Regions from separate parts of the Rhizobium sp. SYY.PMSO genome, predicted to be linked through region 3. Evidence: predicted binding sites of a transcription regulator. Region 3 holds the regulator's gene; each other region holds the start of a gene.
What was found. The regulator PhoB, encoded in region 3, activates phosphate uptake and scavenging genes when phosphate is short. The targets are predictions, from matches to a motif close to TGTCATNNANCTGTCAT.

Region 1: ACJJVH_RS16860 (inorganic phosphate transporter) is a predicted target of PhoB. The motif match lies at 7,189-7,205, and genes of this name have one in related genera.
Region 2: ACJJVH_RS22720 (DUF47 family protein) is a predicted target of PhoB. The motif match lies at 5,146-5,162, and genes of this name have one in related genera.

The regions. Positions count from the first base shown of each region.
Region 1 covers NZ_CP177349.1:3,481,952-3,492,154, reverse strand. The annotation lists gene cyoA (ubiquinol oxidase subunit II) at 1-66, shown strand, start outside; gene cyoB (cytochrome o ubiquinol oxidase subunit I) at 114-2,117, shown strand; gene cyoC (cytochrome o ubiquinol oxidase subunit III) at 2,123-2,752, shown strand; gene cyoD (cytochrome o ubiquinol oxidase subunit IV) at 2,749-3,153, shown strand; gene ACJJVH_RS16895 (hypothetical protein) at 3,096-3,347, opposite strand; gene ACJJVH_RS16890 (SURF1 family protein) at 3,346-4,110, shown strand; gene ACJJVH_RS16885 (histidine phosphatase family protein) at 4,114-4,680, opposite strand; cobalamin riboswitch at 4,780-4,852, shown strand; gene ACJJVH_RS16880 (CbtB domain-containing protein) at 4,909-5,118, shown strand; gene ACJJVH_RS16875 (CbtA family protein) at 5,131-5,871, shown strand; gene ACJJVH_RS16870 (hypothetical protein) at 5,906-6,532, shown strand; gene ACJJVH_RS16865 (GCG_CRPN prefix-to-repeats domain-containing protein) at 6,714-7,013, opposite strand; gene ACJJVH_RS16860 (inorganic phosphate transporter) at 7,253-8,860, shown strand; gene ACJJVH_RS16855 (MucR family transcriptional regulator) at 9,184-9,633, opposite strand; gene ACJJVH_RS16850 (EAL domain-containing protein) at 9,862-10,203, opposite strand, start outside.
Region 2 covers NZ_CP177350.1:932,342-942,544, reverse strand. The annotation lists gene ACJJVH_RS22745 (agmatinase) at 1-762, opposite strand, end outside; gene tauA (taurine ABC transporter substrate-binding protein) at 1,170-2,183, shown strand; gene ACJJVH_RS22735 (ABC transporter ATP-binding protein) at 2,239-3,027, shown strand; gene ACJJVH_RS22730 (ABC transporter permease subunit) at 3,024-3,878, shown strand; gene ACJJVH_RS22725 (LLM class flavin-dependent oxidoreductase) at 3,935-5,017, shown strand; gene ACJJVH_RS22720 (DUF47 family protein) at 5,182-5,823, shown strand; gene ACJJVH_RS22715 (inorganic phosphate transporter) at 5,823-6,827, shown strand; gene mntR (manganese-binding transcriptional regulator MntR) at 7,037-7,486, shown strand; gene ACJJVH_RS22705 (sensor domain-containing diguanylate cyclase) at 7,708-9,177, shown strand; gene ACJJVH_RS22700 (mechanosensitive ion channel domain-containing protein) at 9,299-10,144, shown strand.
Region 3 covers NZ_CP177349.1:119,081-129,283, reverse strand. The annotation lists SAM riboswitch at 1-19, shown strand, start outside; gene ACJJVH_RS00645 (O-succinylhomoserine sulfhydrylase) at 63-1,250, shown strand; gene ACJJVH_RS00640 (DNA helicase) at 1,408-2,121, opposite strand; gene apaG (Co2+/Mg2+ efflux protein ApaG) at 2,735-3,127, shown strand; gene ACJJVH_RS00630 (Hsp33 family molecular chaperone) at 3,150-4,139, opposite strand; gene argF (ornithine carbamoyltransferase) at 4,188-5,105, opposite strand; gene ACJJVH_RS00620 (aspartate aminotransferase family protein) at 5,276-6,475, opposite strand; gene ACJJVH_RS00615 (GcrA family cell cycle regulator) at 6,901-7,428, shown strand; gene phoB (phosphate regulon transcriptional regulator PhoB) at 7,523-8,206, opposite strand; gene phoU (phosphate signaling complex protein PhoU) at 8,238-8,951, opposite strand; gene pstB (phosphate ABC transporter ATP-binding protein PstB) at 9,003-9,818, opposite strand; gene pstA (phosphate ABC transporter permease PstA) at 9,833-10,203, opposite strand, start outside.

The sequences.
Region 1 (10,203 bases), 390 kb from region 3:
ATGGATATGGGCAACGGCTCTTCTTCCGATTCGTCGACCGGTTCGGCGCAGCATCAGGATCATTGATCCGGTGCGCTCAATAACAAGACATTCATAAGGGACAGAGGCAATCCATGTTTTCCAACCCGGACCTCTATAAATTCATCTTCGGTCGGCTGACGCTCGACTCCATCCCGTATCACGAGCCTATCCTCGTCGCGACCTTCATCGGCGTCGCCATCGGCGGCATCGCCGTTCTCGGCCTGCTGACCTATTTCCGCCTCTGGGGATACCTCTGGAAGGAATGGTTCACCAGCATCGACCACAAGAAGATCGGCATCATGTACGTCGTGCTGGCGCTGATCATGCTGCTGCGCGGCTTTTCGGACGCGCTGCTCATGCGCCTGCAGCAGGCAATCGCCTTCAACGGTTCCGAGGGCTACCTGCCGCCGCATCATTACGACCAGATCTTCACCGCCCATGGCGTCATCATGATCTTCTTCGTGGCGATGCCCTTCGTCACCGGCCTGATGAACCTCGTCGTGCCGCTGCAGATCGGCGCGCGCGACGTGTCCTTCCCCTTCCTCAACAACTTCTCGTTCTGGATGACCACGGCCGGCGCGATCATCATCATGATCTCGCTCTTCATCGGCGAATTCGCCAAGACCGGCTGGCTGGCCTATCCGCCGCTTTCCGGCATCGCCTACAGCCCCGACGTCGGCGTCGACTATTACATATGGGGCCTGCAGGTCGCGGGTATCGGCACGACGCTTTCGGGCATCAACCTGATCGCCACCATCGTCAAGATGCGCGCGCCGGGCATGACCTTCATGAAAATGCCGGTCTTCACCTGGACGTCGCTCTGCACCAACATCCTGATCGTCGCGAGCTTCCCGATCCTAACCGCCACGCTCGCCCTGCTCACCCTCGATCGCTACGCCGGCACGAACTTCTTCACCAATGACCTCGGCGGCAATCCGATGATGTATGTCAACCTCATCTGGATCTGGGGCCACCCGGAAGTCTACATCCTGATCCTGCCGGCCTTCGGCGTCTTCTCGGAAGTCGTCGCCACCTTCTGCGGCAAGCGCCTGTTCGGCTACGCCTCGATGGTTTACGCGACCTGCGTGATCATGATCCTCTCGTACCTCGTCTGGCTGCACCACTTCTTCACGATGGGCTCGGGCGCCAGCGTCAACTCCTTCTTCGGCATCACGACGATGATCATCTCGATCCCGACGGGTGCGAAGCTCTTCAACTGGCTGTTCACGATGTATCACGGCCGCATCCGCTACGAGCCGCCGATGCTGTGGACCGTCGGCTTCATGGTGACATTCACCATCGGCGGCATGACGGGCGTCATGCTCGCGGTTCCGCCGGCCGATTTCGTGCTGCACAACTCGCTGTTCCTGATCGCCCACTTCCATAACGTGATCATCGGCGGCGTGCTCTTCGGCATGTTCGCGGGCGTCAACTACTGGTTCCCGAAGGCCTTCGGCTTCAAGCTCGATCCTTTCTGGGGCAAGATGAGCTTCTGGTTCTGGCAGATCGGCTTCTGGTTCGCCTTCATGCCGCTCTACATCCTCGGCCTGATGGGCGTCACCCGCCGTGTCAGCCAGTTCGACGATCCGTCGCTGCAGATCTGGTTCATCATCGCGGCCTTCGGCGCCGGCCTCATCGCCATCGGCATCGCCTGCTTCCTCATCCAGCTCGCCGTCAGCTTCATGAAGCGCGAAGAGCTTCGCGATCATACGGGCGACCCATGGGGCGGCCGCACGCTGGAATGGTCCACCTCGTCGCCGCCGCCGGCCTACAACTTCGCCTTCACGCCGATCGTCTACGATCATGACGCGTGGTGGGACATGAAGAACCGCGGCTACGTCCGACCGACCGAAGGCTTCATCCCGATCCACATGCCGAAGAACACCGGCACCGGCATCATCCTCGGCGTTCTCTCCATCGGCTTCGCATTCGGCATGATCTGGTACATGTGGTGGCTCGCCGCCATCACCTTCGTCGCGATGATCGTCATAACGATCGGCCATACCTTCAACTACAAGCGCGACTACCACATCCCCGCCGACGAGGTCGTCAAGACCGAGAACGAGCGTACGAAGCAGCTCGCAGGACAGGTGTAAGACTGATGACCACCCAAACCGCACACGCTCCCAAGGATGGCGAAACGCCCGCCTTCTACATGACGGAAGAGCATCATCCCGAAGGCAGCACCATGCTGGGCTTCTGGATCTACATCATGAGCGACTGCCTGATCTTCGCAGTCCTCTTCGCCACCTTCGCCGTACTCGGCCACAGCTATGCCGCCGGCCCGTCGCCGGCCGACCTCTTCGAGCTGCCGCTGGTCGCCCTCAACACGGCGATGCTGCTCTTCTCCTCCATCACCTATGGCTTCGCCATGCTGGCGATGGAGAAGGAGAACAAGTCGGGCACGCTGATGTGGCTGACGATCACCGGTATCTTCGGTGCCCTCTTCATCTTCTTCGAACTCTACGAGTTCTATCACCTGATCCTCGACGGCGCCGGCCCGCAGCGCAGCGCCTTCCTGTCCGCCTTCTTCACGCTGGTCGGCACGCACGGTCTGCACGTCACCACCGGTATCGTCTGGCTGATCACGCTGATGGCGCAGGTTGGCCGCCACGGCCTGATCCCGGAAAACAAGCGTCGCCTGATGTGCCTTTCGATGTTCTGGCACTTTCTGGACGTCGTCTGGATCGGCGTGTTTTCCCTCGTCTATCTCATGGGAGTTCTCGGATGAGCTCGAACGCAAATCATTCGCATCCTTCCGCCGACGCCCACGGCCATGACCACCATGGCGGCCACGAGGCTGCACACGGCACCTTCAAGAGCTACATGACGGGGTTCGTCCTCTCCGTCATCCTGACCGCCATTCCCTTCTGGCTGGTCATGGCCAAGGTGATCCCCGATCCGGCCGTCACCGGGGTGATCGTCATGATCCTCGGCGCGATCCAGATCGTCGTGCACATGATCTACTTCCTGCACATGAATACCCGCTCGGAAGGCGGCTGGAACATGATGGCGCTGATCTTTACCATCGTGATCGTCATCATCGCGCTTTCCGGCTCGCTATGGGTCATGCATCACCTCAACGCGAACATGATGCCCATGTCGCCCGAGATGATGCGCAACATGCCATAAGATCGAGCGGCGGGCCTTCCGGCGAAGGCCCGCCCTCTTGCCGCCGGCGCGATTGCCGCCGGACGCTGCGCGGCGCGTATTTGCGAACGCCTGAAGCCGCAGCCGATTTTTCCAGACCCCGCGTGATCTTCAGCAAAGAGAATTGAAGACTTCCCGAAATCACGCGGCAGCGCGTCCCCGGAGACCAGCGCCATGACAGATTTCTCCCCGACCACGACATCCCGCGGCAAGCCGCGCTCGACGCTTGCGCTTGTCATCTGGGTCTCCCTGCTTCTGCTCCTGACCGCCCTCCTCGTCGGGCTCGGCACCTGGCAGGTGGAGCGTCTGCACTGGAAGCTGGATCTGATCGCCCGGGTCGATGCGCGCGTGCATGCCCCGGCCGTTCCCGCTCCCGGGCCGGCGCAATGGGCCGGCATCAACGCCGAAAACGCCGAATACAGGCATGTGCAGGCAAGCGGCACCTTCCTCAACGACAAGGAAACGCAGGTCTATGCCTCGACCGAGCTCGGCCCCGGCTACTGGGTGCTGACGCCCCTGAAGCTTGCCGACGGCACGATCATCATCGTGAACCGCGGTTTCGTGCCGACCGGGAAACGCAATCCGTCAACGCGTCCGGAAGGTCAGATCGAGACGGCGACCGTGACCGGCCTGCTGCGGATCAGCGAACCCAAAGGCACGCTGCTGCGCTCGAATGTGCCGGCGGAGGAGCGTTGGTATTCGCGCGACGTGGCCGCCATCGCAGAAGTCCGCGGGCTGCGGAACGCCGCACCCTATTTCATCGATGCGGACGACACGAAGAACCCGGGCGGATTGCCGGTGGGAGGGCTCACGCAGATCACCTTCCACAACAGCCATCTCGTCTACGCCATCACCTGGTATGGGCTGGCCGTCATGACGCTCGGCATGGCCGTCTATCTCGTCCGTTCCGAACGGCAGCGGACGAAGGCGAGCCGCTGATCGCTAAACCGCCATCTTCGGGAAGCGAAGCTGCCAGCGACGGCCGTCGCTGGTCATTTCGACGATGCCGAACGGCTCGATGTCGATTGCCCAGAAGGCCGCCGGCGGCGCTTGCAGCACATGCAGAACGGCAGCCCGGATGACGGTTGCGTGGGTGATGGCGACGGCATGACCGGCTTCCCCGATGCGGCGTCCCATCCACTCGCCCACTCGCCCTGCGACTGCCGCCAGCGGTTCCCCGCCATGCGGCGCCACGGACAGATCCGTCATCCACCGCGCAAGCGACTCCATATCGCTTTCGTGGAGTTCGGCGAGCGATCGTCCACGCCAGTCGCCATAATCGCATTCGCGCAAGGCAGCGTCCGAAACGGCGTCGAGGCCGAGAGCCGTGGCCGTCTGCCGCGCGCGCAGGGCCGGGCTCGTCCAGATGCGGTCGATCGCACCGAGCCTGAAGGTCGGCAGCCCGCCGCGCTGCAATGCCCTGGCTTCCAGCGGCTCGTCGTCCGGGAAGCGACCCTTGCGGCTGGCCTGCGTCGGTCCGTGGCAAATCCAGCTCAGGCGCGCTTTCATTCGATTTCATAACTCCGTCGCTGTCGCGATTTCGCATCATGATGACGCTTGATTGACAACTATCTTTGCAGACAGATATAAACTCAGGCTTGCGGGTGTGGAAGCCGGTGAAATCCCGGCGCGGTCGCGCCACTGTAATCGACGGGCGGATACCGCCCCCAGAGAGTCAGACCCTTCCCGTAAGAACCCTTCCGTAATGGAACGCGCCTTTCTTAATGAGGGAATACAATGTCTGATACCGCTCTTGCACCGACCGCAATCCCGCAGCCGATTCCACTCGGCCAAATCCTGCCATGGGCCATTTTCGCAGGTCTCCTGATGCTGCTGGCGATCTATTTCGTCGGCGCCGAGGAAGGCGCGACGTCGCTGATATCGGGCATGTACGTGCACGAATTCGTGCATGACGGCCGCCATCTGCTCGGCTTCCCCTGCCACTAAGGGAGCAATCACATGGTTGGACGTCTTTTGCTCCGCGGCATGATCGTCGGAGCCCTCGCGGGTATTCTCATTTTCGCTTTCGCCCATGCCTTCGGCGAACCGCTGGTCGATTGGGCCATCGGCTTTGAAGAAAAGGCGGCGCAGGCTGCCGGCGAGGCATCCGAGCCGGAAATCGTCAGCCGCACCACGCAGGCAGGCATCGGCCTGTTCACGGGCATCATGGTCTATTCGACGGCGATCGGCGGCTTGTTCGCGCTGGTCTTCTCCTTCGTCTACGGCCGCATCAGCCCACTCGGCGCACGCGGCACGGCGGCCCTGCTCGCAATCGCCGCTTTCGTAACGATTTCGCTGGTTCCCGACATCAAATATCCGGCAAATCCGCCGGCCGTCGGCAACCCTGATACGATCGGCGCCAGAACCGAGCTGTTCTTCATCATGATCCTGGCATCCATCGTCGGCATGATCGTTGCCGTCGGCTTCGGTCGCCGGCTGGCGGCGCGCTACGGTTCCTGGAACGGAGCGATCATCGCCGGCATCGGCTATATCGTCTTCGTGGCGCTGATCCAGTATCTGCTTCCGCCGATCAACGAAGTGCCGGAGCAGTTCTCGGCAGTCGTTCTCTGGCAGTTTCGTGTCACGTCGCTCGCAATGCATGTCATTCTGTGGACGACGCTCGGACTTGGCTTCGGCGCCTGGGCGGAACGCGAGCTTCCGCAGCTGCGCTACCGCAATGCGGCCTTGCGCCGGGCCTGAGATGCCACGCAAAGCACCACCCGCGCATGGCTGCATGCGCGGGAAGCGCCTGAGCGCAAGCGGCGCATTGATTGCAATATTCTGTCTTTTGCTGTCGGGCTGGCCGACAGCGGTAGCCGCCCATGGCGGCAGCTCTTCCGGCAGCCAGGCCGGCATCCCGATACCCTCCCTTACCCATGGCGAAATGGCTGTGATAGCGCCTTATTACGGGCGGATCGTCTCGCTTGCCGAAAGCGTGTCGGATACCGATGAAACCTTTCGCCGCCTGCTGAATTTCGCGCAGATCCAGCATACCTATTGCCTATGGGGCCTGATGCCCGGCAGCATCAGCGACGAGGAAAGTCCGTTCAACGAGTGTTCGCATGCCTATCTTGCCGCAGCGAAAGCCGTGCTGCTCCAGATGCGAACGATGAAGGGGGAAAAAACCTCCCTCGACGACCTCGTCTCCGAAATCGATGCGGCGCTCGTGCGCAACAACCTCTCGCTCATCCTGTGCAAATTCAGCGGCGAGAGCTTCAATACCGCCGATCTCATCCGTCCGAGGCCGGCCGAAATCGTCATGCATGCGAAAAGCCTCATGACCATTCTTGCGGCCGTGCTCGTCATGATCGCAGGCGTGTGGTTCGCCGCACGCGCCCTGCGGACAGCGCCGCAATCATAAGAAAACACCGCCGCTCGATGCGGCGGTGTTTTTGATTTTGCCGATAGAGCGGCTCCCCCTTTCGTGGAATCGAAGAACCGTTCTGTCTCTTTGTCTGTACGCGATTCCTGACGGAAAACCGCTGCTCCTGACGGAAAACCGCTGCGCAGTTTCCCGGAATTGCCCTGGCGCGGACGACCGCTTACCAGTAGCGCGGGCGGTGGTGCCAGCCGTCATCGCGCCAATGGCGATGATGGCCATGCCAGCCCCATGGCGGCGGCGGTGGCGGGCGATAATACCCTCCGCCCCGGGGCGGGGGGCCCCAGCGGTTCGGGCGGCAATCGCCCCAGCGCGTCAGATGCCGGCCACGACCGCAGGCATAGTCAACTTTCACGACCGGCACGGAGGCCGTTGTCCCGACTGCGGGAAGAGGCATGGCCTCTGCCGATGTTACAGCCAGGCTGCCAAGCAAGGCAGCGATGGCAATCACGGACGATCTCATTTTGATGGCCCTCTATCCAAGTCCCTTACAAGGAGGATTTAAACCTTGAACATATGAACGCCCGCTGAACCGAAAAAGGCGTTTTGACGGCGAAATCAAGATGGGCACATGCGCGTACCTGCGATCGAAAAGGCTGCTGGCGCCGGTATTTACGGACAAACGCAACCTGCTCGCGCGTCACGAGAGTTTCATGAACGAGGCTTACACCGGAAATATCATTTGCAATAAGGGAGCTCGGGATGGTCGATCTCGTTTCAAACAGCTCGGAGGGTGGTAACACCAATCACCCGATTCACGGTGCCGGCGGCTCGACGAAATGGTTTCTGCCGATCTTCGGCATTCTCGTCCTCGGCGGCCTGGCTTATGTCGGCTACGCCCTCGGCAACGATCTCGCCGAAGCCGCCACCGTTCCGTGGATCCTCCTTGGACTGGCGCTGCTGATCGCGCTGGGTTTCGAATTCGTCAACGGCTTTCACGATACCGCCAACGCCGTTGCCACCGTCATCTACACCCGCTCGCTGCCGGCCGAATTCGCCGTCATCTGGTCCGGTTTCTTCAACTTCCTCGGCGTATTGACCTCGTCCGGCGCCGTCGCCTTCGGCATCCTGGCGCTGCTGCCGGTCGAACTGATCCTGCAGGTCGGCTCCGGCTCGGGTCTTGCCATGGTCTTCGCCCTCCTGATTGCCGCCATCATATGGAACCTCGGCACCTGGTATCTGGGCCTGCCGGCCTCGAGCTCGCACACTCTGGTCGGCTCCATCATCGGCGTCGGCCTTGCCAACCAGTTCCTGGCGCCCGCCGGTTCCGCCACCAGCGGCGTCGACTGGTCGCAGGCAACCAGCGTCGGCATGTCGCTGCTACTGTCGCCGATCATCGGTTTCGGCATGGCGGCCGTCCTGCTGCTGGTCGCCAAGGTTCTGATCCGCAACAAGGAACTCTACGAAGCACCGAAGGGCGATGCGCCGCCGCCCGCATGGATCCGCGGCCTGCTGATCTTCACCTGCACCGGCGTCAGCTTCGCCCACGGCTCGAATGACGGTCAGAAGGGCATGGGCCTGATCATGCTCATCCTCATCGGCCTCGTGCCGACGGCCTTCGCGCTGAACCGCACACCCGACGTCAACTATCTCGAAGCCTACAAGGCCGCCTCGGCGCAGGTCGAGACCGTGCTCGGCAAATATGTAAAGCCGGGCATCACGACGCCGGCCGATGCGAAGGCAGCCGTCAGCGATGCGGTGAAGACCAAGACCTGGACGGATGCGACGACACCGGCACTTCAGGCCTATATTCACGCCACCAGCGCCGAGATCGCCGCCTATCCGAGCATCGAGAAGCTGCCGAACGGCCTCGTCGGCAACGTCCGCAACGACATCTACCTCATCGGTGAATCGCTGAAGCTGATCGACAAGCAGAAGCTTCTGCCCATGGGCGCCGACGACCTGAAGACCGTGACCAACTATCACGCCGCCGTCGATCACGCGACCAAGTTCATCCCGCTCTGGGTTAAGGTCGCCGTCGCGCTGGCGCTCGGCCTCGGCACCATGGTCGGCTGGAAGCGCATCGTCGTCACCGTCGGCGAAAAGATCGGCAAGACGCATCTGACCTATGGCCAGGGTGCGGCCGCCGAAGTCGTCGCCATGCTGACGATCGGCGCGGCCGACCATCTCGGCCTGCCGGTCTCGACCACGCACGTCCTGTCCTCCGGTGTCGCCGGCACCATGGCGGCGAACGGTTCCGGCCTGCAATGGTCGACAGTGCGCAATATGCTGATGGCCTGGATCCTGACGCTTCCGGCCTCGATCGCGCTGGCATTCGTGCTGTTCCTCATTCTACGCCAGGTCTTTTGACGGAGGCGTCCGCCGAGACGCCGACATCGGCCTTCGAAGTTCCCGGACAACGATGGCGCCCCTCACTGGGCGCCATTTTTTCTGGCGCATGCCGCCGGCGAACGAAGCGATAGACGGGTACGGCAAAAGATATCCGGCGCGGATGCGGCTTAGGACCGCCCTCCTACGAGCGGGCATACAGACGCGAAACGTACCGCGCGCACCTTGCAGCAGGATAGCTCCAGAGAGCGTTTCCGATTTTCCCCGAATCACGGAAACGTTCTATCTTTCGTCTTCACGCAGTTCCGAACGGAGAACCACGACCCGCTTTTCCTGGAATTGCCCTAGCGAACGTCTTCCTTCTTGCTGCCGTTGGCGCCGAGGCCGGAAAGCTTGGCCAGTTCCGAACGCCGGTTGGCGTAGTTCTGGGCAACCATGGGATAGTTCGGCGCCAGCCCCCATTTCTGCCGGTATTCCTCCGGCGTCATACCGTAGTGCACGCGCAAATGACGTTTCAGGGTCTTGAAGCGCTTGCCGTCTTCGAGGCAGACGATGTAGTCGCTGGTCACCGATTTCTTCAAATCCACAGCCGGCACCAGGTTGCCGCGGCCGACGGCAGGCGCGGATTCGTCCAAAGCCTGCAGCGCCCCGTGAATATCGTTGATCAGCCGGGGGAGGCTGCTGGCCGGAACCGCATTATAACTGACATAGGCCGAGACGATCCTTGCGCAGCCTTCGAGCAGGGATTGCGTTCCCGATGAAACGGGTGGTGGTCTGTTGCTGAAAGAATCCATGATCTTTTCCCGGATCTCATTTGGCTCTTCGGGCGCCGCCTCGCTCGAAGAGCATCGTGGGTGACGTCCGTTGCCGGGCGCCACACCGTTTCAAATCGTGCCGTCTCCGGCGCTCGACCCTGATTCAAGGACAGGGCAACCTATAATGATGCCATGCAAGCGGCAGGCCCCCGTCACCAACGCCAATCAAGGCGATGGTCGCGTTCGGCGGAACTATGGTTGAAATGCTCATCCCACCCCCCGCAGCACGATCTTGCCCTTGCGGCGGCGAAGCTGCGCCAGCGAAACCGGCTTCGACAGAAGAAAACCCTGCACATGCGTTGCATCGGCCTCTCGCGCCGCCTCGAGCTGAGCGCTCGTTTCGATGCCTTCGACGACCACATAAGGGGCAAAACAGGCCGCGAAACCGACGAGATGGGAAAGGCTGTCGCTTCCGTCACGGCTGCGCCGGTTGTCCCGTATGAAGGCTGCGTCGATCTTGACGATATCGGCAGCCACCTGCAACAGCGATGCCGGCGTGGCAAAACCGGCTCCGAAATCGTCAATGGCGATGCGGCAGCCGAGCGCGCG
Region 2 (10,203 bases), on a different replicon from region 3:
GATCACCTGCGTATAGGTCAGGCCACCGGGCGTGCGCGCCGCCACGCCCGGCATGACGCCGGGATCCAGGCCATCGCAATCGAGGGTCACGATCACTCGCGCTCCCTCCGGTATGTGCCGGAGGGCTGCTTCGATCCCCTGAGCATGAAGCTCGCGGGCGGTGACGAAACGGCTGCCATAGTGGTGCGCCGCTTCGATTTCGCCGGAACGAGCGCTGCCGACGCCGCGAATGCCGACCTGCACGATGCCGGCGACATGCGGCATCTCGCTCGCCCGGCGCATCGGGCTCGAATAGCCGTAGCGTTCGCCATGCAACTCATCACGCCAGTCGATATGGGCGTCGATCTGCAGAATCCACACCGGCCCGTGATCGGAGAAGCCGGCAAAGAAGGGAATGGGCACGGAGTCGTCGCCGCCGAGCAGAATCGGCACGCCGGACAATCCCAGTACCTCGCGCGTCTTGGCCTCGATCGCATCCCTGTTGCCTGCGTTGTCATGCATGACGGTCGGAATATCGCCTGCGTCGATGCAGCAGGCCGGCTTACCATCGAAAAGCGGCCCGCCGAGATCGAAATCCCAATGCTCGACAAGTGGAGCGTCCCCCTGGCTGGCGGCGCGAATGGCGGCGGCGGCAAGGGCGTAGCCGCTGCTGTCCTTGCCGGGATAGGTGGCACCGTGACCGGCTCCGAAGATCACCGCGCGCGGCGCGCGGCCATCCGTGAGTCGATCTGGAAAGCCGAGGAAAGGAAGTGAGACGGTCATTTCACGATGATCCTGATGATGGCTTGGCGAAGGCTGCGACCAAAAACCCTTTCATGCAACAATGGCGGGCGCGAGACTAGCCGATCTCGCTCCAATCAACAGGATTGGTTCAAATCGAACACGCTGCGGCAATGACGGCATCCGGCGCATCCTGCAGGAAAGCGCCTCGTGCCGATACTCGTCGACACCGCCATTTTCGAACGCGGAGCGACGATGCCGATCATGTGCGCTCCGCTGCCCGGAAACATGCCAGCGCTGTCGTCTCATCCAATTCGAACAAACAATTCCCCTTATAGTCTATAAAAATAGTTTGTTATTTCTGTCGATCCCCGCCCCTTCTTCGCTAGTCTTCCCTCATTGCACTCAGGGAACCGCCGGAAAACAGAAGTCCGGCCAAGGGGACAAACATGAAGTTCAAGACACTGATCACCGCCGCCGTCATCGGCCTCGCCAGCATCTCGATGGCAACCGTTGCGGCCGCGGCGGACAAGAAGGTCGTCGTCGGCTACCAGACGGATGCACTGCCCTCCTCCGTCGCGATCGCCAATGGCGATTTCGCCAAGGAAACGGGCTATGAGATCGATTTTCGCAGGTTCAACTCCGGTGCGGAGATTTTCGCCGCCATCGCGTCCGGCGATGTCCAGATCGGCTATGTCGGCTCCAGCCCGTTTGCGGCAGCCGCCTCGCGCGGGCTGGAGGTGAAAGCCTTCTACCTGTCGTCCATCTCGGGCATCGATGAAGCCCTGGTCGTGCGCAACGGCTCCGGCATCAACACGCTCGCCGATCTGAAGGGCAAGAAGCTTGCCGCTGCGCCCGTATCGACCGACCACTATCAGCTTCTGGCCCTCATCAAGTCGCTGGGGCTGAGCGAAAAGGACGTACAGGTCTTCGCCGTCCCGCAACCGGAGATCGTCGCCAGCTACAATCGCGGCGATATCGACGGCGGTTTCGTCTGGGATCCGGCGCTGACCGAGCTGAAAAAGAACGGCAAGGTGCTGGTGACGTCCAAGGATGTCGCCGACAAGGGCGCTCCGACATTCTCCGCCTGGGTGGCAACCTCGAAATTCGCGGCCGACAATCCGCAGTTCCTCAAGGCCTACGCCTCGGTGATCAACAAGTACTACGCCTCCTTCGCCGCAGACAAGGCCGCCTGGGGACCGGATAGCGACAATGCGAAGACGCTTGCCAAGCTTCTCGGCGGCACGGCGGACCAGCAGGCCGCGGCATTGAAGAACCTGACGCTGTTGACGCCCGACGTGCAGGCATCGGCGGCATGGCTCGGCGGCGGCGACCAGTCCGGAGCCGCCAAGATCCTGAAGGACACTGCGACCTTCCTGAAGAGCCAGGGAAAAGTCTCCGAAGTCCTGCCGAACTACGGCGCATTCGTTACCGCCGACGCGCTCGTCAGCGCCAGCAACTGATCCTCCCGGACACCGGCGCGCACGTCGCGCCGGTGTCGAACCTTTGCGAGGTCCCATGCTCCAAGTCGACCATGCCAGCGTTTTCTTTGCGGCGCGCGATGGCAGAACCGTCCACGCGCTCGACCGCGTTTCCTTCAACATCCCGGAACGTGGCATCGTGGTCGCCCTCGGTGCATCCGGTTGCGGCAAATCCACCCTGCTCAACGCGATCGCCGGCTTCCTTCCGCTTTCGGAAGGCAAGATCACCCTCGACGGCAGGCCGGTTTCCAGGCCCGGGGCCGACCGAGGCGTGGTCTTCCAGAAAGACTCGCTGCTGCCGTGGAAATCCGTCGTCGACAACGTGGCGCTCGGCCTGCAATTTGCGAGGCTGGGGCGGCGCGAACGACGGGAGCGCGCCTCCGAACTCCTGCGGCTCGTCGGGCTGACCGACTTTGCCGATGCCCTGCCTTATGAACTGTCGGGCGGCATGCGCCAGCGCGTCGGCATTGCCCGCGCGCTCGCCACCGATCCGGACATATTGCTGATGGACGAGCCTTTCGGCGCCCTCGACAGCCTGACGCGCGAGCAGATGCAGGAACTGCTGGTCTCTGTCTGGGCCAGAACCGACAAGCGCATCTTCTTCATCACCCATTCGATCGAGGAGGCGTTGTTTCTCGGCACGGAGGTTCTGGTCATGTCGCCGAGGCCGGGGCGCGTCGTCGCCCGCTTCGAGCTCGATTTCGTGCATCGTTTTGCCGCCAGCGGCGACACGAGGGCGATCGTCACATCTCCCGAATTCGGCAACCTGCGCGAAGAAATTCGCGGCATCCTTCATAACGCCGACGCCATCAGGAGCGCCGCATGAGCGACATCATCGAGACGCACACGCTCTCAATTTCCCAGAAGGGTGCGCGGCCGAAGCTGGTTCGCCTTCCCGATTTCGGCGTCGGCGACAAGCCCACAGTCGTTATCAGCATCGTCACCGCGATCGCCTGTCTCGGCCTTTGGTGGCTGGTCGCCAAGCTCGGCCTGGTATCGCATCTCTTCCTGCCCCGGCCCGACGAGGTCCTGACGCAGATCGGCGTCGTCTATCGCGATGGCTATGCCGGCGCCTCGCTTTCCGAACATATATCGGCGAGCCTGTTCCGCATCGTCGTCGCCGCGGCCATTGCGATTGCATTGGGCATTCCCGTCGGCCTGCTGATGGGCCTCAACCGCTGGGCAAAAGGTGTCCTGGACACGCCGATCGAGTTCTATTGGCCCTTGCCGCCGCTTTCCTATCTGCCGCTGATGATCATCTGGCTCGGCATCGGCGAGACCTCGAAGATCACGCTCCTCGTGCTGGCGATGTTCGCGCCGATCTGCCTGTCGGCGCAGGCCGGCGTGCGTTCGCTGCCGCTGGAGCGCGTCAATGCGGCACGCTCGCTGGGCGCCAGCCGGCTGCAGCTCTTCTTCGCCGTCGTACTGCCCTCGGCCCTGCCGGAAATCCTGACCGGCGTCCGCATCGCCTTCGGCATCGGCTGGGGAACGCTGGTGGCGGCCGAACTCATCGCCTCGACCCGTGGCATCGGCTTCATGATCATGTCGGCATCGCAGTTCCTTGCCACCGATGTCGTCTTCGTCGGCATCGGCATCATCGCCGTCTGCGCCTTCGCGTTTTCGGCAGCCGTCCGCATTCTCGAGGCCATCCTCGTTCCCTGGAAAGGCAAGCTTTAGACGCGCGCCGCCGACGGCGGCACGTACTCTTCTATCGAATTCAGACAGGCCCCGGCATGAGCAGCAATTGCGAATTTCTCTGGTACATCCCGAACGACGTCAAACCCGGCCACCGCGGCGATTCCGCCGTCGAGAACCATAACAGCCTGGAAACGCTGACAAGCCATGCCAGAGCGCTGGAGGATCACGGCTGGAAAGGCGCACTGCTCGGCACGGGATGGGGCCGGCCCGATACGTTTACCGTGGCTGCAGCGCTGACGTCGCGTACCACCACGTTCGAGCCGCTGATCGCGATCCGGCCGGGCTATTGGCGACCGGCGCATTTCGCCGCCGCCGCCGCGACGCTCGATCACCTGAGCGGAGGCCGCGTGCGCGTCAATATCGTATCGGGCAAGGACAATCTTGCCGCCTACGGCGACAGCGAAGGCGATCAGGCGCATCGCTATGGCCGAACCAAGGAGTTCATGCGGCTCGTCCGAAAGCTCTGGACCGAGGAAAACGTAACCTTCGAAGGCGAGCATTTTCGCGTCAGCAAATCCACGGTCGCACCCCGCATCCGGCATCACGGCGAACGCCTGCACCCCAAGCTCTATTTTGGCGGCGCTTCCGACGCGGCCGAGCGCGTTTCCGCCACGGAAGCCGACGTGCAGCTCTTCTGGGGCGAGCCTCTCGCCGATATCGCCGATCGCATCACCCGGCTCAAGGCATTGAGCGGAAAGCTTGACCGCGATCTTCCGCCGCTGGAATTCGGGCTGCGCATAACCACGCTGGTTCGCGACACGACCGAGCAGGCCTGGGCGGATGCCGAAGCGAAGGTTGCCGAAATGGCAAGGAATAAAGGCACCGGCTGGAACGATCACCGGCAGTCGGTTGCCGTGGGCCAGAGGCGGCTGTTCGATCTGGCGGAGCGCGGCGAGGTGCTGGACGACAATCTCTACACGGCGCCGGGCAAGTTCGGCGGCGGTGGCGCCGGAACCACATGGCTGGTCGGCTCTGCCGAGGATGTCGCCCGCTCGCTGCGCAGATATCGCGATCTGGGGATCACGCATTTCGTGCTTTCCGACACGCCTTATCTGTCTGAAATCCAGCGGCAGGGCGACCGATTGCTGCCGCTGCTGCGCGCGCAGATACCGGCCTGACCGGTCGGCGCGCTGCATAGAGAAGCCAATTGCATTCGACAAAGCGAACGTAGCGTGTCCACAACAAACGTGGGCGACGGCTGAAAACATCGCCATTCCGCGCCTTTCCAAGCCGCGCGTTGTCAATTATGACAATTTCGCGACAATGGACGCATGGAGTGTTGATGTTAGGCTGGTTTCGCAAACTCATGCCGCGCGAGGATCGTTTCTTCGATCTGTTCGCGCAGCACTCGCGCACGATCGTCGGCGCCGCCGAGGCGCTGAACGAGCTGCTCTCGGGTAACGACATCGAGGGAAAGTGCCGGCAGATCGTCGAATTCGAAAATCAGGCCGACGACATCACCCGCGATGTGCTGCTTGCCGTGCGCAAAAGCTTCATCACCCCATTCGATCGAGGCGACATCAAGGACCTGATCATGTCGATGGATGACGCCATCGACATGATGCACAAGACGGTCAAGACCATTCGCCTCTTCGAGCAGAAGAGCTTCGATCCGCGCATGCAGCAGATGGGCGGGGTGATCGTCAAGGCGGCGCATCTCGTCGCCGAAGCGGTGCCGCTGCTGGATCGCATGGGCGCCAACGCCACCCGGCTTGCCAATATCACCGAAGGGATCGTCACGGCTGAAGGGCATGCGGACGAGTTGCACGAGCAGGGCCTGAAGGAACTTTTCCGCAGCCATGGCACCTCCAACGCCATGGCCTATATCATCGGCAGCGAGATATATGGCGAGCTGGAAAAGGTGGTCGACCGTTTCGAGGACGTCGCCAATGAGATCAACGGCATCGTGATCGAGAGTGTCTGATGGAGGCCTCGCTCGCCTTTCCGCTGCTGGTGGCAATCATTGCCACGGCGCTGTTCTTCGATTTTCTGAATGGCCTGCATGACGCCGCGAATTCCATAGCCACCATCGTCTCGACCCGAGTCCTGCGGCCGCAATACGCGGTTTTGTGGGCGGCATTCTTCAACTTCATCGCTTTCCTGTTCTTCGGGCTGCATGTCGCGGAGACGCTTGGAACGGGGATCATCGACCCGAAGATCGTCGACGCATCCGTCATTTTCTCCGCATTGATGGGGGCAATCGTCTGGAACATCGTCACCTGGATATTCGGCATCCCATCCAGTTCCTCGCATGCCCTCGTCGGCGGCCTGATCGGCGCCGGTATCGCCAAGGTCGGCGTCAGTTCGATCGTCTGGGTCGGCGTTTTGAAAACGGCCGGCGCCATCGTCATGTCCCCCCTGATCGGCTTTCTGCTCGCCCTGTTCCTGGTGCTTGGCGTCACATGGCTCTTTGTGCGGCAGACACCGTTTGCCGTCGACCGCACCTTCCGCATCATGCAGTTCTTTTCGGCCTCGCTCTATTCTCTCGGGCATGGAGGCAATGACGCCCAGAAGACGATGGGGATCATCGCCATACTTCTTTATTCCCAAGGATATGGCGGCGGTTCCTTCCACGTTCCTTTATGGGTGGTTCTTTCGTGTCAGACGGCCATGGCCCTCGGCACGCTGCTCGGCGGATGGCGGATCGTGCATACGATGGGCTCGAAAATAACGCGCCTCAACCCCATGCAGGGTTTCTGCGCGGAGACGGGCGGCGCTTTGACGCTTTTTGCGGCAACCTGGCTCGGCATACCGGTCTCGACGACCCACACGATTACCGGCGCCATCATCGGCGTCGGCGCTGCCCGGCGGGTATCGGCGGTGCGGTGGGGCGTTGCCGGCAATATCGTCATCGCCTGGGTGATCACGCTGCCCGCCGCCGCGGTCATTTCGGCACTGTCCTACTGGTGCGTCCGGATTTTCCATTGAACGGCGCAAGCATTCTTGCCCTGCCCGGACCCGGGGGTAACACGACCCGAGGGTCGGGCGCCGATAAGCCGACACGGCATGAACCCGGAATCCTCATCCCCGATTGGCGGTGACTATACCGCGATGAGGGTTTCATTGCGCTTGCGATTTATTTATAGGCTAGGCTAAATATCTTTACCACTTTCTTAGCCTTGCGAAGGTGAGCCGTCTTGACGAAATTGCCTCCCACTCCGGAAAGCCGGCTTGCCTCAACGGAAGTCGAGTCGCATGCCGAGGCCTTTCAGAAAAGCCGTGACGACCGGCGCACGGAACTGATGGAAGATTACGTCGAGCTCATCGCCGACCTCATAGAGCATTCCGGCGAGGCACGTCAGACGGACATCGCACAGAGGCTGGGAGTGACGCAGCCGACGGTCGCCAAGATGCTCAAGCGTCTGGCCGAGGAAAATCTGATCACGCAGCGCCCCTATCGCGGCGTGTTTCTGACCGAGGAAGGACAGCGCCTGGCGGTTGCCACCCGCCGGCGCCACGAGGTCGTGGAAGCCGTGCTTTGCCGCCTAGGCGTCGACCCCGACACGGCGAGGAACGACGCTGAAGGCATCGAGCATCATGTCAGCGAAAAGACCCTTGAAGCGTTTGAACGCTTTCTGAAGACGTGACGGAACAGGCCCATGGAAATCGGTGCGCCGTGACACCAGCGAACCATTTTTGGCACAGTTTCCGCAAGAATGAATTGAAAACAGGCCGCTATTGCCCGCGCGGCTTGACCAATCGGCGGATATCAACGCAAGCTTTACAAATCTTCGCTAAGCAGAACCCAGCGAACAGCCGGCCTTTGTGCTTCTCATACTGATTTTCACTGCCGGCGCAGGGAATTGGAATGAACGCCCAGGATTTTAGCAGCACAGTGTTCGATCTCGCGCCTGTCGCCATGTGGCTGGAGGATTTCAGCGGCGTCAAGGAACAATTCGATCTCTGGCGGTCGGAAGGGGTGACGGATCTGCGCAGCTACTTGCTGGCCGATGTGCAGCGCGTCGCGGCCTGCTCGCAGAAGATCCAGGTCCTTGCCGTCAACGCCAGGACGCTGGAACTGTTCGAAGCGCCCTCCTTCGAGACGCTCGTGGGAAGCCTTCCCCAGATCTTCCGGGACGAAATGCTCCGAAGCCATGTGAACGAGCTTGTGGCGCTATGGGAAGGCAAAACCGAATTTTCGGGCACCGCCATCAACTACTCCCTTGGCGGCAAGAGGCTCGATATCCAGCTTCGCGGGGTCATCCTTCCGGGACATGAGGAATCCTGGGACAGGTTGCTTTTGACCACCGAGGACGTGACGGCGCGCGAGGAGGCAAGGCGCCAGGAAGAGCGGCAACGCCGCTATGCGGAGGGGATGTTCGAACATTCGCCCGTATCCCTGTGGGTCGAGGATTTCAGCCGCATCAAGATTCTGCTCGATGAAATCCGCAATCGCGGCATCGTCGACTTCCAGGTGTTTCTCGACGTACATCCGGAATTCGTGCAGCAATGCATGAGCGAAATCAGCGTGCTCGATGTCAATCAGGCGACGCTCGATCTGTTCTGCGCGCCGGACCGCCAGACCTTGCATCACCGGATCGGTGAAGTGTTCCGGGACGACATGGAGAAGCATTTCCGCGGGCAACTGGTGGAATTGTGGAACGGCCGCCTCTTCCATCAGCGCGAGGTGCTGAACTATGCCCTCGACGGATCGGAACGTCACGTTCTGCTGCAATTTTCCGTCTTTCCCGGTTTTGAGAGCGACTGGTCGCTGGTGCAGGTTGCACTCACCGACATCACCGCCCGCAAAAAGGCGGAGGCCTATCTCGAATATCTCGGCAAGCACGATGTCCTGACCAGGCTTTACAATCGCGCCTTCTACATGGAGGAGATCAATAGGTTGGAGCGCAAATCGCTGCGGCCGGTCTCGGCCATCATCATCGATCTCAACGGACTGAAAGAGGCCAACGACGAAAGCGGGCACGATGCCGGCGACGCGTTGCTGCGCCGGATGGGCGAGGTGCTGAACAGCGTCGTTTCCCTGCCGAACCATGCAGCCCGGATCGGCGGCGACGAATTCGCCATTCTCATGCCGGGTACGGACGAAATCACGGCCGGAGCGATGGTTGAGACGATCAACGAACTGCTGAAGATCAACAACCAGTTCTATTCCAGCGCGCCGCTCAGCGTCGCCGTCGGTGTCGCGACGAGCCAGCCCGGCGAAACGATGGAAGCGATGATCAAACGCGCCGATCTCGGCATGTACGAACAGAAAAAGGCTCACTATGCCGCCATCGCCGGCACCGCGGGCGCACATCAGGCAAAGCACGGCGTCTGAAGCCTCCGCATGGAGGCTATCCCGTACAATCACTTGAAACGGCTGGGATTCATGCACCCGAAGATCGGGAACAAAGATTGCGACTTCTCATTTGGCTCTCTGAAAAAGATGGAGTTTTAAAATGGAAGATCAAACGACCAACATCGTCGTCGCCACCCGCACCGCACTCGACCAGGCTTCGGCGCTTGCGGTGCAATACGGTTTCTCGATTCTCGGCGCGATCATTCTGTTGATCGGCGGCTGGCTGCTTGCCGGCATCATCAGCCGCTCGGCCTATCGCGTCATCTCGCGTATCCGCGGCATCGACGAGACGCTGGCAAGCTTCTTCCAGAACGTCCTGCACTACAGCCTGCTCATCCTGGTCTTCATCACCGTTCTCGGACAATTCGGCGTTCAGACCGCTTCCATCATCGCCGCCCTCGGCGCTGCCGGTCTGGCGGTTGGCCTGGCGCTGCAGGGCACGCTCCAGAACATCGCCGCCGGAATCATGCTGCTGATCCTGCGGCCGTTCCGCGTCGGCGAATATATCGAGACGGCCACCGTCAAAGGATACATCAAGGAAATCGGGCTCTTTGCCACGGAGATGAAGACGGCGGACGGCCTCTACCTCATGGCCCCGAACTCCACGCTCTGGAACACCCCGATCGTCAACTACAGCCGCGAGCCGGATCGACGCCAGGCATTGGCCGTCACCCTGGGCGGGAATGTCGACATCGATCTTGCCCGCAAGACAATTCTGGACGTCCTGAAGGAAGATCGTCGTATCAAGAGCACGCCGGCACCGAAAGTCTACCTCGACGACCTGGCAGCCGACCAGACCGTGTTGAATATCGAATACTGGACGCTCACCACCTCTTGGTCGGATGTGCGGCACGAAGCCGTGTCGAAACTGAAGGCACGGCTTGCCGAGGCAGACGTCGCCGCCAGATTGCCGGCGGACCCCGCCACCACAGCCGCAGCCGATTGATCCTGTCGCGCATCGCCAAGCCTGCCGCCGGCAGGGAGCTGAACCAGCAGCAGGCTTCG
Region 3 (10,203 bases):
AGACCGGGGTTGAACCGGTCTGCTTACGCGACCGGTTTTTTTGTTTTGAAAGTGGTGATGGCATGAGCAAGACCTGGCGCCCCGCAACCCAGCTCATTCACGGCGGAACGCTCCGTTCGCAATTCGGCGAAACCTCCGAAGCAATCTATCTGACCCAGGGCTTCGTCTACGACACCTCGGAAGCGGCCGAAGCCCGCTTCAAGGGCGAGACGGACGGTTTCATCTACGCCCGTTACGGCAGCCCGACCAACGATATGTTCGAGAAGCGCATGTGTGCGCTGGAAGGCGCCGAAGAAGCCCGCGCCACCGCTTCCGGCATGGCCGCCGTTGCGGCCGCCATCCTCTGCCAGCTGAAGGCCGGCGATCATATCGTCGCGGCCCGCGCGCTCTTCGGCTCCTGCCGCTGGGTGGTCGAGACGCTCGCGCCGAAATACGGCATCGAATGCACGCTGGTCGACGGCCGTTTCACCGAGAACTGGGAAAAGGCAATCCGCCCGAACACCAAGGTCTTCTTCCTCGAAAGCCCGACCAACCCGACGCTGGAAGTGGTCGATATCGCCGCCGTCGCCAGGCTCGCCAACCAGATCGGCGCGAAGGTCGTGGTCGATAACGTCTTTGCCACGCCGCTCTTCCAGAAGCCGCTGGAACTCGGCGCCCATATCGTCGTCTATTCCGCCACCAAGCATATCGACGGCCAAGGCCGCTCGCTCGGCGGCGTCATCCTCTCCGACAAGCAGTGGGTGGACGAACATCTGCAGGACTATTACCGCCATACCGGCCCGGCCATGTCGCCGTTTACCGCCTGGACGCTGCTGAAGGGCATCGAGACGCTGCCGTTGCGGGTCAAGCAGCAGACGGAGAATGCGGCAAAGGTTGCAGATTTCCTCGCCGAGCAGACCAACAAGGTCGCCCGCGTGATCTATCCCGGCCGCAAGGACCATCCGCAGGCCGATATCATCGCCAAGCAGATGAGCGGCGGCTCGACCCTGGTCGCTTTCGAGCTCAAGGGCGGCAAGGAAGCCGCCTTCAAGCTGCAGAACGCGCTGGAAATCGTCAAGATCTCCAACAATCTCGGCGACTCCAAGAGCCTGATCACCCACCCGGCCACCACGACGCACAAGAACCTCACCGACGAGGCCCGCGCCGAGCTCGGCATTTCGCCGGGCACCGTGCGCTTCTCGGCCGGCATCGAGGACAGCCAGGATCTGGTCGAGGATTTCGCCCGCGCCCTGGAGCAGGTTTCCGCCTAAAGCGGTTCCTCGTTTCACGGAATCGATGAAGCGCTCTTATCCCTTTGTTTTTACGCGATTCCGGACTCTTGCCGACATCGCTCGAACCGCCCGGATTTGTTTTCCGGGCGGTTCGATCTGCCCTCGCCGGGCAGGTTTGCCGGGGCATGGCCGCCCGTCAGCTCGCGGCCGTGAATTGAACCCGGCCGTTGTTCAGGAAGACCATCTTGTCGAACAGCGCCAAATCCAGCGGATTGGGCAGACGAATATCCTCAATACCGGGCAAGGGCTTCAGCGCCGGATCGTATGACCGATCGATCTGCGAGATGAACACGACGATCACGCCCCTTTCGCGCGCGAACGTCCTCAGCGTCCGGATCTGGGTCATCAGCTCCGGCTTTTCCCGCTTCTGATCGAGCAGCTGCAGATAATCGACCACGGCGAGCGTGCCGCGCGGTACTGCGGCCAGCTTTTCCACGATATAGTCGGCACTGATGGCATCCGAACTGTCGAAATCGAACAATGCGGCAAACTCGGCATGATCGGCACCGATGACCCGGAAGCGGTCGTGCACCATCCTTTCCGTATCTTCCAGCGTAAAGAGAACGCCGCGGTTGCCAGACCTCATGGCCTCGACGGCAAGCCTCAAGCTCATCAGCGTCTTGCCATGGCCGGGCCGGGCGCCGATTAGCACCAGATCGCCCGGCTTCAACCGCGAATACAGTTCGCCGACGGGAATGGCTGCGCCTGTCCTGGCCGCAAGCAAGCTCCATCCTTCGAAACCCTCGCCGGCCGCGATGCGATCCAGCGCGGCATGCAACGGTATATTCTGCTGGCGGGACAACAGCCTCGCCTTGCGTTTCAAATGATAAACGGGGGCGGAAAGCCTCATATAAACCTCCTATTGCGAGCGGTGACCGCAATCCCTCCTTATGCTTCTCACTCGAACAGTCGGTTCGGCTATCGATAGCCCCGCATGAAATATGCTTTCCCATATGGAGGGGGGAGGCGCGGGCCGTGCCAGAATCAGATGATAACCGAAATTCGCTCGTCGGAAAATCTCGCGCAGCCGCTTGCCCGCGGAACATAAGACAGGATCGAGTATTATAGGATCCTGATGTTTTGACGGATATCGGCGGATTCACGCGCAAAATACAAGTGCACCCGCAGTTGCGGGAAGCGTATCCGTGCGCAACGGGATTGTCCGTCTGGCATTACGGCAAACAAGACTAAATGACAAAAGGAATGAGATACTTCAGGGGAAAGACCACTAACCTTTTTCATCAGCCGTAATAGCTGAAGTTGACGAGGTTTCTCTCGTCATAGGCGAGATTTCATCACGCCGTTCCTTGACGGAACGGATCGGGTATAGGATACCGCTAGATATCCCGCACTTTGCGGGAGCGGTGGAAAGCGGATAATATGCCGCAGACTTGAAAATATTGAAACAACGCTGATGCTTGAAGGAGCACGCAACGTTTCGGTGCAATGGCAAGGTATCAGGCATGTATCGCGCCCTAACACGCGACATCGAGGTTGTCGTCGAGCCGTTTTATCTGGAGGAGCAATCCGATCCGGACGACGATCGGTATGTCTGGGGGTATCGCATCGTCATCTCCAACCACTCCGAGAAAGCCGTCAGGCTGGTGATGCGCTACTGGCATATCACCGACATGAACGGCATGGTGGACGAAGTCACGGGCCCCGGCGTCGTCGGCGAGCAGCCGCATCTGAAGCCCGGCGATACTTACGAATATTCCTCGGGCTGCCCGCTGGACACGCCGTCAGGCATGATGTTCGGCCATTACCAGATGGAAACGGACGACGGGGAACTCTTCCATGTCAAGATCCCCGCCTTTTCGCTGGACACGCCCAACCTGCTGCGCACGCTGAACTGAGCCGGCGCCGCAACCGGCAACGTCAGGCCGCTTCTATCTCGGACACTTCGAAGCGATAGGTCGTCGAGCAGAACTCGCAGGTCACGGTAATCTCGCCATTGTCCTGGCTCGCCTCGATCTCCTCGGCCGTAAAGCCCTTCAGGACGCCCTTCAGCTTGTCCCGCGAGCACGAACAGCGATCGTAGACGGCCTTCGGCTCGTAGACGCGCACGCCGCGCTCGTGGAAGAGGCGATAGAGAAGGCGCTCGGTGCCGACCTGCGGGTCCGTCAGCTCATCGGCATCGATGGTTTCCACAAGGCTGCGCGCTTCCGCCCAGGCGTCGTCCTCGACATGGGCGCGCACGCCGGTATCGCCGTCGCCGCCGTGCAGATCCGGCTGACGCATGCGCTCGGGGGCCTCCGGCAGGAACTGCGCTATCAGGCCGCCTGCCCGCCAGCGGTGACGCGGCTTGCCATCCGCATCGCGATCGAAAAGCTCTGCGGCGCCCAGACGCACGCGCGTCGGGATCTGTTCCGACTGGCGGAAATAGGTGCCGGCGATTTCCTCGAGCGAAGCGCCGTCGAGCGCAACGATGCCCTGGTAGGGTTGCGTGAAACGGCCCTGATCGATGGTGAAGGCCAGCACGCCCTTGCCCAGCAGCTGCTCCGGCTCGGTCCTGCCTTCGGCCATGGCCTTTGCCAGCGCCTCTTCATCGAAGCGGGCATAGGCGCGGACATTTTCCGGTGTCGAGAAGTCGGCGACCAGAAGATCGACCGGACCGTCGCCCTTCGTCTGTACGGTGAACTTGCCTTCGAACTTCAGCGATGTGCCGAGAAGCACGGTCAGGACGATCGCCTCCGCCAGAAGGCGCGCGACCGGCGCCGGATAATCATGCCGGGCAAGAATGGCATCCAGCAGCGGACCGAGCTGCACGGCGCGGCCACGCACATCGAGACCTTCCACCTGGAAGGGGACGACGTGATCGTCACCGGCAAAATCGAACTGACCCAGCGAGGCGGCATTTTCTGCCATTGCTTTACTCCTACTGCGCCCGCGCCCTTGCGACGCGGCATCATATCCTCAGATCGCGCCCAGGCACCAAGCAAGAATCGACTTTTGCGCATGAAGGCGGTTTTCCGCCTCATCGAAGACAACGGATTGCGGACCGTCGATCACCTCGTCCGTCACCTCCTCCCCGCGATGGGCGGGCAGGCAATGCATGAACAACGCGTCTTTGCCGGCCTGTGCCATCAAAGCCTTGTTGACCTGATAGGGCTGGAAGACGTTGTGACCGCGTGCCCGGTGCTCCTGATTCATGGAAACCCAGGTATCGGTTACCACGCAATCGACGCCGGCGACCGCACGGTCTGCATCATGCGTGAGCATGATTTCGGCGCCCTCGTTGCGGGCCCAGTTCAGATAGTGATCCTTGGGCTCGGAACCAAGGGGTACGGCCATATTCATGCGATAGCCGAAGCGGGCGGCGCCTTCCACCAGCGAATGCAGCACGTTGTTGCCGTCGCCGGTCCAGGCGATCGTCTTGCCCTTGATCGGGCCGCGATGCTCTTCGAAGGTCATGATATCGGCCATGATCTGGCAGGGATGCGTGTCGTCGGTCAGGGCATTGATGACCGGAACGGTGGCATGCTCCGCCAGTTCCAGCAGGCGGGAGTGATCCGTCGTGCGGATCATGATCGCATCGACATAGCGCGACAGCACTTTTGCCGTGTCGCCGATCGTCTCGGCGCGGCCGAGCTGCATCTCGGTTCCGGAAAGGAACAGCGTCTCGCCGCCGAGCTGGCGCATGCCGACATCGAAGGAAACGCGGGTACGGGTGGAGGGTTTCTCGAAGATCATCGCCAGCATCTTGCCGGCCAGCGGCTTGTCGGCCGTGCCGGCCTTCAGCGCCTTCTTTCGCACGATCGCATCATCGATGATGTTGCGCAGATCCGCGGTCGCGACGGCCGAGAGGTCGAGAAAGTGTTTCGGAGAAGCCATGTCCTTACCTGTACTCCAGAAAAAACAACAACGCCCGCATGGGGCACGCATAAGCCCTTAAATCGGCACCGTTTTTAGGAAAGCTTATGCGATTCCTAAATGTTACTGCGTCCTTTGCGCGTCGTCTCGGCGCGCGGCGCAGCAACCGCCCCAAATTGCGGGCGGTAAACTTAAGCCGATTTCTTGGTGCGGGCGGCGCGTACGCGCTCGGCGGCGCGCTCGAGGCGGGCAATGCCTTCGCGTGCTTCCTCCGCCGTGACGACCAGCGGCGGCAGCAGACGGATGACGTTGTCGCCGGCCGGCACGCCAAGCAGATGCTCGGCGCGGATCGCCTGCAGCAGCTCCGCCTGCGGAATGGCCGCCTTGACGCCGAGCATCAAGCCCTCGCCGCGAACATCCTCGACGATGTCGGGGAAACGATCCTTGAGCGAGGCGAGGCCCTGGCGGAAGACCAGCGCGATATCGCGCACATGTTCCAGGAAGCCGTCGGCCAGAACGATATCGAGCACCGCGTTGCCGACCGCCATGGCGAGCGGATTGCCGCCATAGGTCGACCCGTGCGTGCCGGCCTTCATGCCCGAGGCGGCTTCCGCCGTCGCAAGGCACGCGCCGAGCGGAAAACCGCCGCCGATACCCTTGGCGACGGCCATGATGTCAGGCTTGATGCCGGCCCACTCATGGGCAAAGAGCTTGCCGGTGCGGCCGACGCCGCATTGCACCTCGTCGAGGATCAAAAGCAGGCCATGCTCGTCGCAGATCTGGCGGAGACCGCGCAGGAACTCGTTGGTCGCCGGGCGAATGCCGCCTTCGCCCTGCACCGGCTCGACCAGGATTCCGGCCGTCGCATCGGTGATGGCTGCGCGCACGGCATCGAGGTCGCCGAACGGCACCTGATCGAAGCCCGGCGCCTTCGGACCGAAGCCCTCGATGTATTTTTCCTGACCGCCGGCGGCGATGGTCGCGATAGTGCGGCCGTGGAAGGCGCCTTCGAAGGTGATGATGTGGAACTTTTCCGGATGCCCCTTGGCGAAATGATAGCGCCGCGCCGTCTTGATGGCGCATTCCAGCGCCTCGGCGCCGGAGTTGGTGAAGAACACCTTGTCGGCGAAGGTCGCTTCCGTCAGCCGCTTCGACAGCTTCTCCTGGCCGGGCACTTCGTAGAGGTTGGAGAGATGCCAGACCTTGTCGGCCTGCGCCTTCAGTTCCGAGACGAGGTGAGGATGCGCATGACCGAGCGAATTGACCGCCACGCCGGCTGCGAAATCGAGATAGCGCTCGCCGTTTTCGGTAATCAGCCAGACGCCCTCGCCTCGCTCGAACCGCAGCGGAGCACGCATATAGGTGTCATAAAGCGGCGTGGTCTCGGCCATGGCCATGTCTCCTCGATCACAACTTTAAGGACCAATCGCTTCCGTTTGATGAAACGGGTCCGAAAAAATCAAAAATGCCGCCTTGCGGCGGCTCGGGCACTATTGATGTTTTGCACCGCGATGTCAACAAAACTGGCGCTTTAGCAGGTGCGAGAAAGCGCTTGCGGGCAAAAGAGATGGGTTCGACGGCGCCTATTGCAGAAATGCCACGCCCGGACAGCAAGTTGGGGAAAACCTAGAAATCGATTCCTCAAGATTCCCGCGACTCTTGTCACGGAGTCAGCCTCACACTAGGTTAAAAACCAATTGCTAGACTGCATGCGGCGGAACTAGTCACCACAATTTTAGAGCGTTTCGCGCCTTGTTACCATGCGAGGCAATGGTGAGGGATTCTGCCATCGGAAACGCGACAGCGGAGACAGGGCATGAATTGGACAGACGAACGCGTCGAGAAGCTGAAAAAGCTATGGTCCGAAGGGTTGAGCGCCAGCCAGATCGCGGCGCAGCTTGGTGGCGTGAGCCGTAATGCCGTCATCGGCAAGGTACATCGCCTGAACCTCCCGGGCCGGGCAAAGGCCGGTGGCACGGCAACTGCAGCGCGCACCCCGAAGCGCAGCGCCACGGCACCGCGCCCTGCCAGCTTCGGCTCGCGCGTGGCAACCCGCACCGTGGTTACCCGCCAGCAGGGCGCAACCATGCTGAAGGAAGAGGTCGAGGTCGATTCAGTCAACGAAATCCAATATCGTCCGGCATCGAACGTCGTCGTTCCGATCTCCCGCCGCCTCGGCCTGACGGAGCTGACGGAGCGCACCTGCAAGTGGCCGGTCGGCGATCCGCTGAAGGACGATTTCCACTTCTGCGGCAACGACAGCCCGGATTCCTCGCCTTACTGCACCTATCACCAGCGCATGGCCTACCAGCCAGTGCATGATCGCCGGCGCAACAACGGCTGAAAGCTATAAGCAAATTCAAAGAGAAACGGGCCCCTCGGGGCCCGTTTTCTATTTCCGCCGCATGTCGATGTCGATGCCCGAGCAGCCTTGCCGCTCAGGCTTCCATGGAATAGCCCGCGCCGCGAACGGTGCGGATGACATCCTGCATGTTGGAAAAATTGAGCGCCTTGCGCAGGCGGCCGACATGGACGTCGACCGTGCGTTCGTCGACATAGATATCGTGCCCCCACACGCCGTCCAGCAGCTGCGAGCGCGAGAAGACGCGGCCCGGCGAGGACATCAGGAATTCCAGCAGGCGGAACTCCGTCGGCCCCAGCCGCACTTCGCGGCTCTTGCGGTGGACGCGATGGGTTTCGCGGTCCAGCTCGATATCGCCGCAACGCAGCACCGTGGAGAGGACCTCCGGGCGGGCGCGCCGCAGCATCGCCTTGACGCGGGCCATCAGCTCCGGCGTCGAGAACGGCTTGACGACGTAATCGTCCGCGCCGGTGGAAAGGCCGCGCACGCGCTCGCTCTCCTCGCCGCGGGCCGTGAGCATGATGATCGGCAGCCGCTCCGTCTCCGGCCGCATGCGCAGCCGGCGGCAGAGCTCGATGCCGGACACGCCGGGGAGCATCCAGTCGAGGATCAGAAGATCGGGGATGCGCTCCTGGAGACGCAGCTCTGCCTCATCGCCTCTGAGGATCGTATCGACCTCGAAGCCTTCGGCTTCGAGATTGTAGCGCAGCAGAACGCTGAGCGCTTCCTCGTCTTCTACAACAGCAACTCTCGGAACCATGCGCCTGTGGTCTCCTTTCTTCGCTTCCAGATTATTCCGTCACCGCGCCGACGGTGTTGGCCGTGTCGTCCTTCGGCCGCTCGCCTTCGGGCTGGGCGCCGGTCGCCATATAATAGATCGTCTCGGCAATGTTGGTGGCATGGTCGCCGATGCGCTCGATGTTCTTCGCGCAGAAGAGAAGATGCGTGCAGGTGGTGATGTTGCGCGGATCTTCCATCATGTAGGTCAGCATCTCGCGGAAGAGCGAGGTATACATGGCGTCGATTTCCTCGTCGCGTTCGCGGATCGACACGGCCTTGTCCGGCGAACGGGTCGCATAGACGTCCAGAACTTCCTTCAGCTGGCTCAGTGCCAGTTCGGAGAGATGCTCGATACCGCGGGCGAGACGGCGCGGAACGCCGGTGCCCTGCACGGCGATGACGCGCTTGGCCGTGTTCTTGCCAAGGTCGCCGACGCGCTCCAGATCGGAGGCGATGCGGATCGAGCCCATGATTTCGCGCAGGTCGGCCGCCATCGGCTGACGGCGCGCGATGGTGACGATCGCCTTATCGCCGATTTCGCGTTCGGCATGGTCGAGAATGACATCGTCGGAGATGACCTTCTGGGCAAGGGCCGCGTCGCTGTTGACCAAAGCGCGTACGCTGTCGCTGACCATCTGCTCGGCAAGGCCGCCCATTTCCGCAATGCGGCGCGTCAGGAACTTCAGGTCTTCGTCATAGGCAGAGAGAATGTGGGTGGAGACCATTTTTCTATCCTCAAGGTGAACTGTGTGAAAGGAGCCGCGCGCGCAGCATCATCAACCAAAACGGCCCATGATGTAATCCTGCGTGCGGTAATCGTCGGGATTGGTGAACATTTTATCGGTGTCGTTCTCCTCAACCAGATGGCCGAGATGGAACATTGCGGTGCGTTGCGAAACGCGGGCTGCCTGCTGCATGGAATGCGTCACGATGACGATCGTGAAGTTTTCCCGCAGCTCGTGGATGAGATCTTCGACCTTTGCGGTTGCGATCGGATCGAGGGCCGAGCATGGCTCGTCCATCAGGATGACCTCCGGGCTGACGGCAACGGCGCGGGCGATGCACAGGCGCTGCTGCTGGCCGCCCGAAAGGCTCGTGCCGGCATCGTGGAGCCTGTCCTTCACCTCGCCCCAGAGGCCCGCCTTCTGCAGGCTGGTTTCGACGATGTGATCGAGATCGGCCTTGGATGCGTGCAGGCCATGGATGCGCGGACCGTAGGCGACATTCTCATAGATCGACTTCGGAAACGGGTTGGGCTTTTGAAAGACCATGCCGACGCGGGCGCGCAGTTCCACCACGTCGATGCTGTCGTCGTAGACGTCCTGATCGTCGAGCGTGATCCTGCCGGTGACGCGGCAGGTCTCGATCGTATCGTTCATGCGGTTGAGGCAGCGCAGGAAGGTGGACTTGCCGCAGCCGGAAGGGCCGATCAGCGCCGTCACCGTATTGACGCGGATCCTGAGATTGACGTCGAAGAGAGCGCGCTTGTCGCCGTAAAAGACCGAAACGTCCTGGCCGATCATCTTGTAAGGGATCGTCTTCATCTTTCTGGTCAATGCTCTTTCGCTCGCGGCTTCCGTCATCATGTTCATTTCCCGGCCCTCCCCTACCAGCGCCGTTCGAAACGGCGGCGCAGCAGGATCGCGCCGATGTTCATCGCGACGAGGAAGAAGAGCAGGACGATGATGGCCCCGGAGGTTCTTTCGACGAAGGCCCGCTCTGCCTCGCTCGCCCACATGTAGATCTGCACCGGCAGCGCCGTCGAAGGATCGAGGGGCGATGCCGGATAGTTGGAGACGAAGGCAACCATGCCGATCAGAAGCAGCGGCGCCGTCTCCCCGAGCGCATGGGCAAGCCCGAGGATGGTGCCCGTCAGGATGCCCGGCATGGCGAGCGGCAGGACGTGATGGAACACCACCTGCATGCGCGACGCACCGAGGCCGAGCGCGGCGCTGCGGATCGACGGCGGCACGGCCC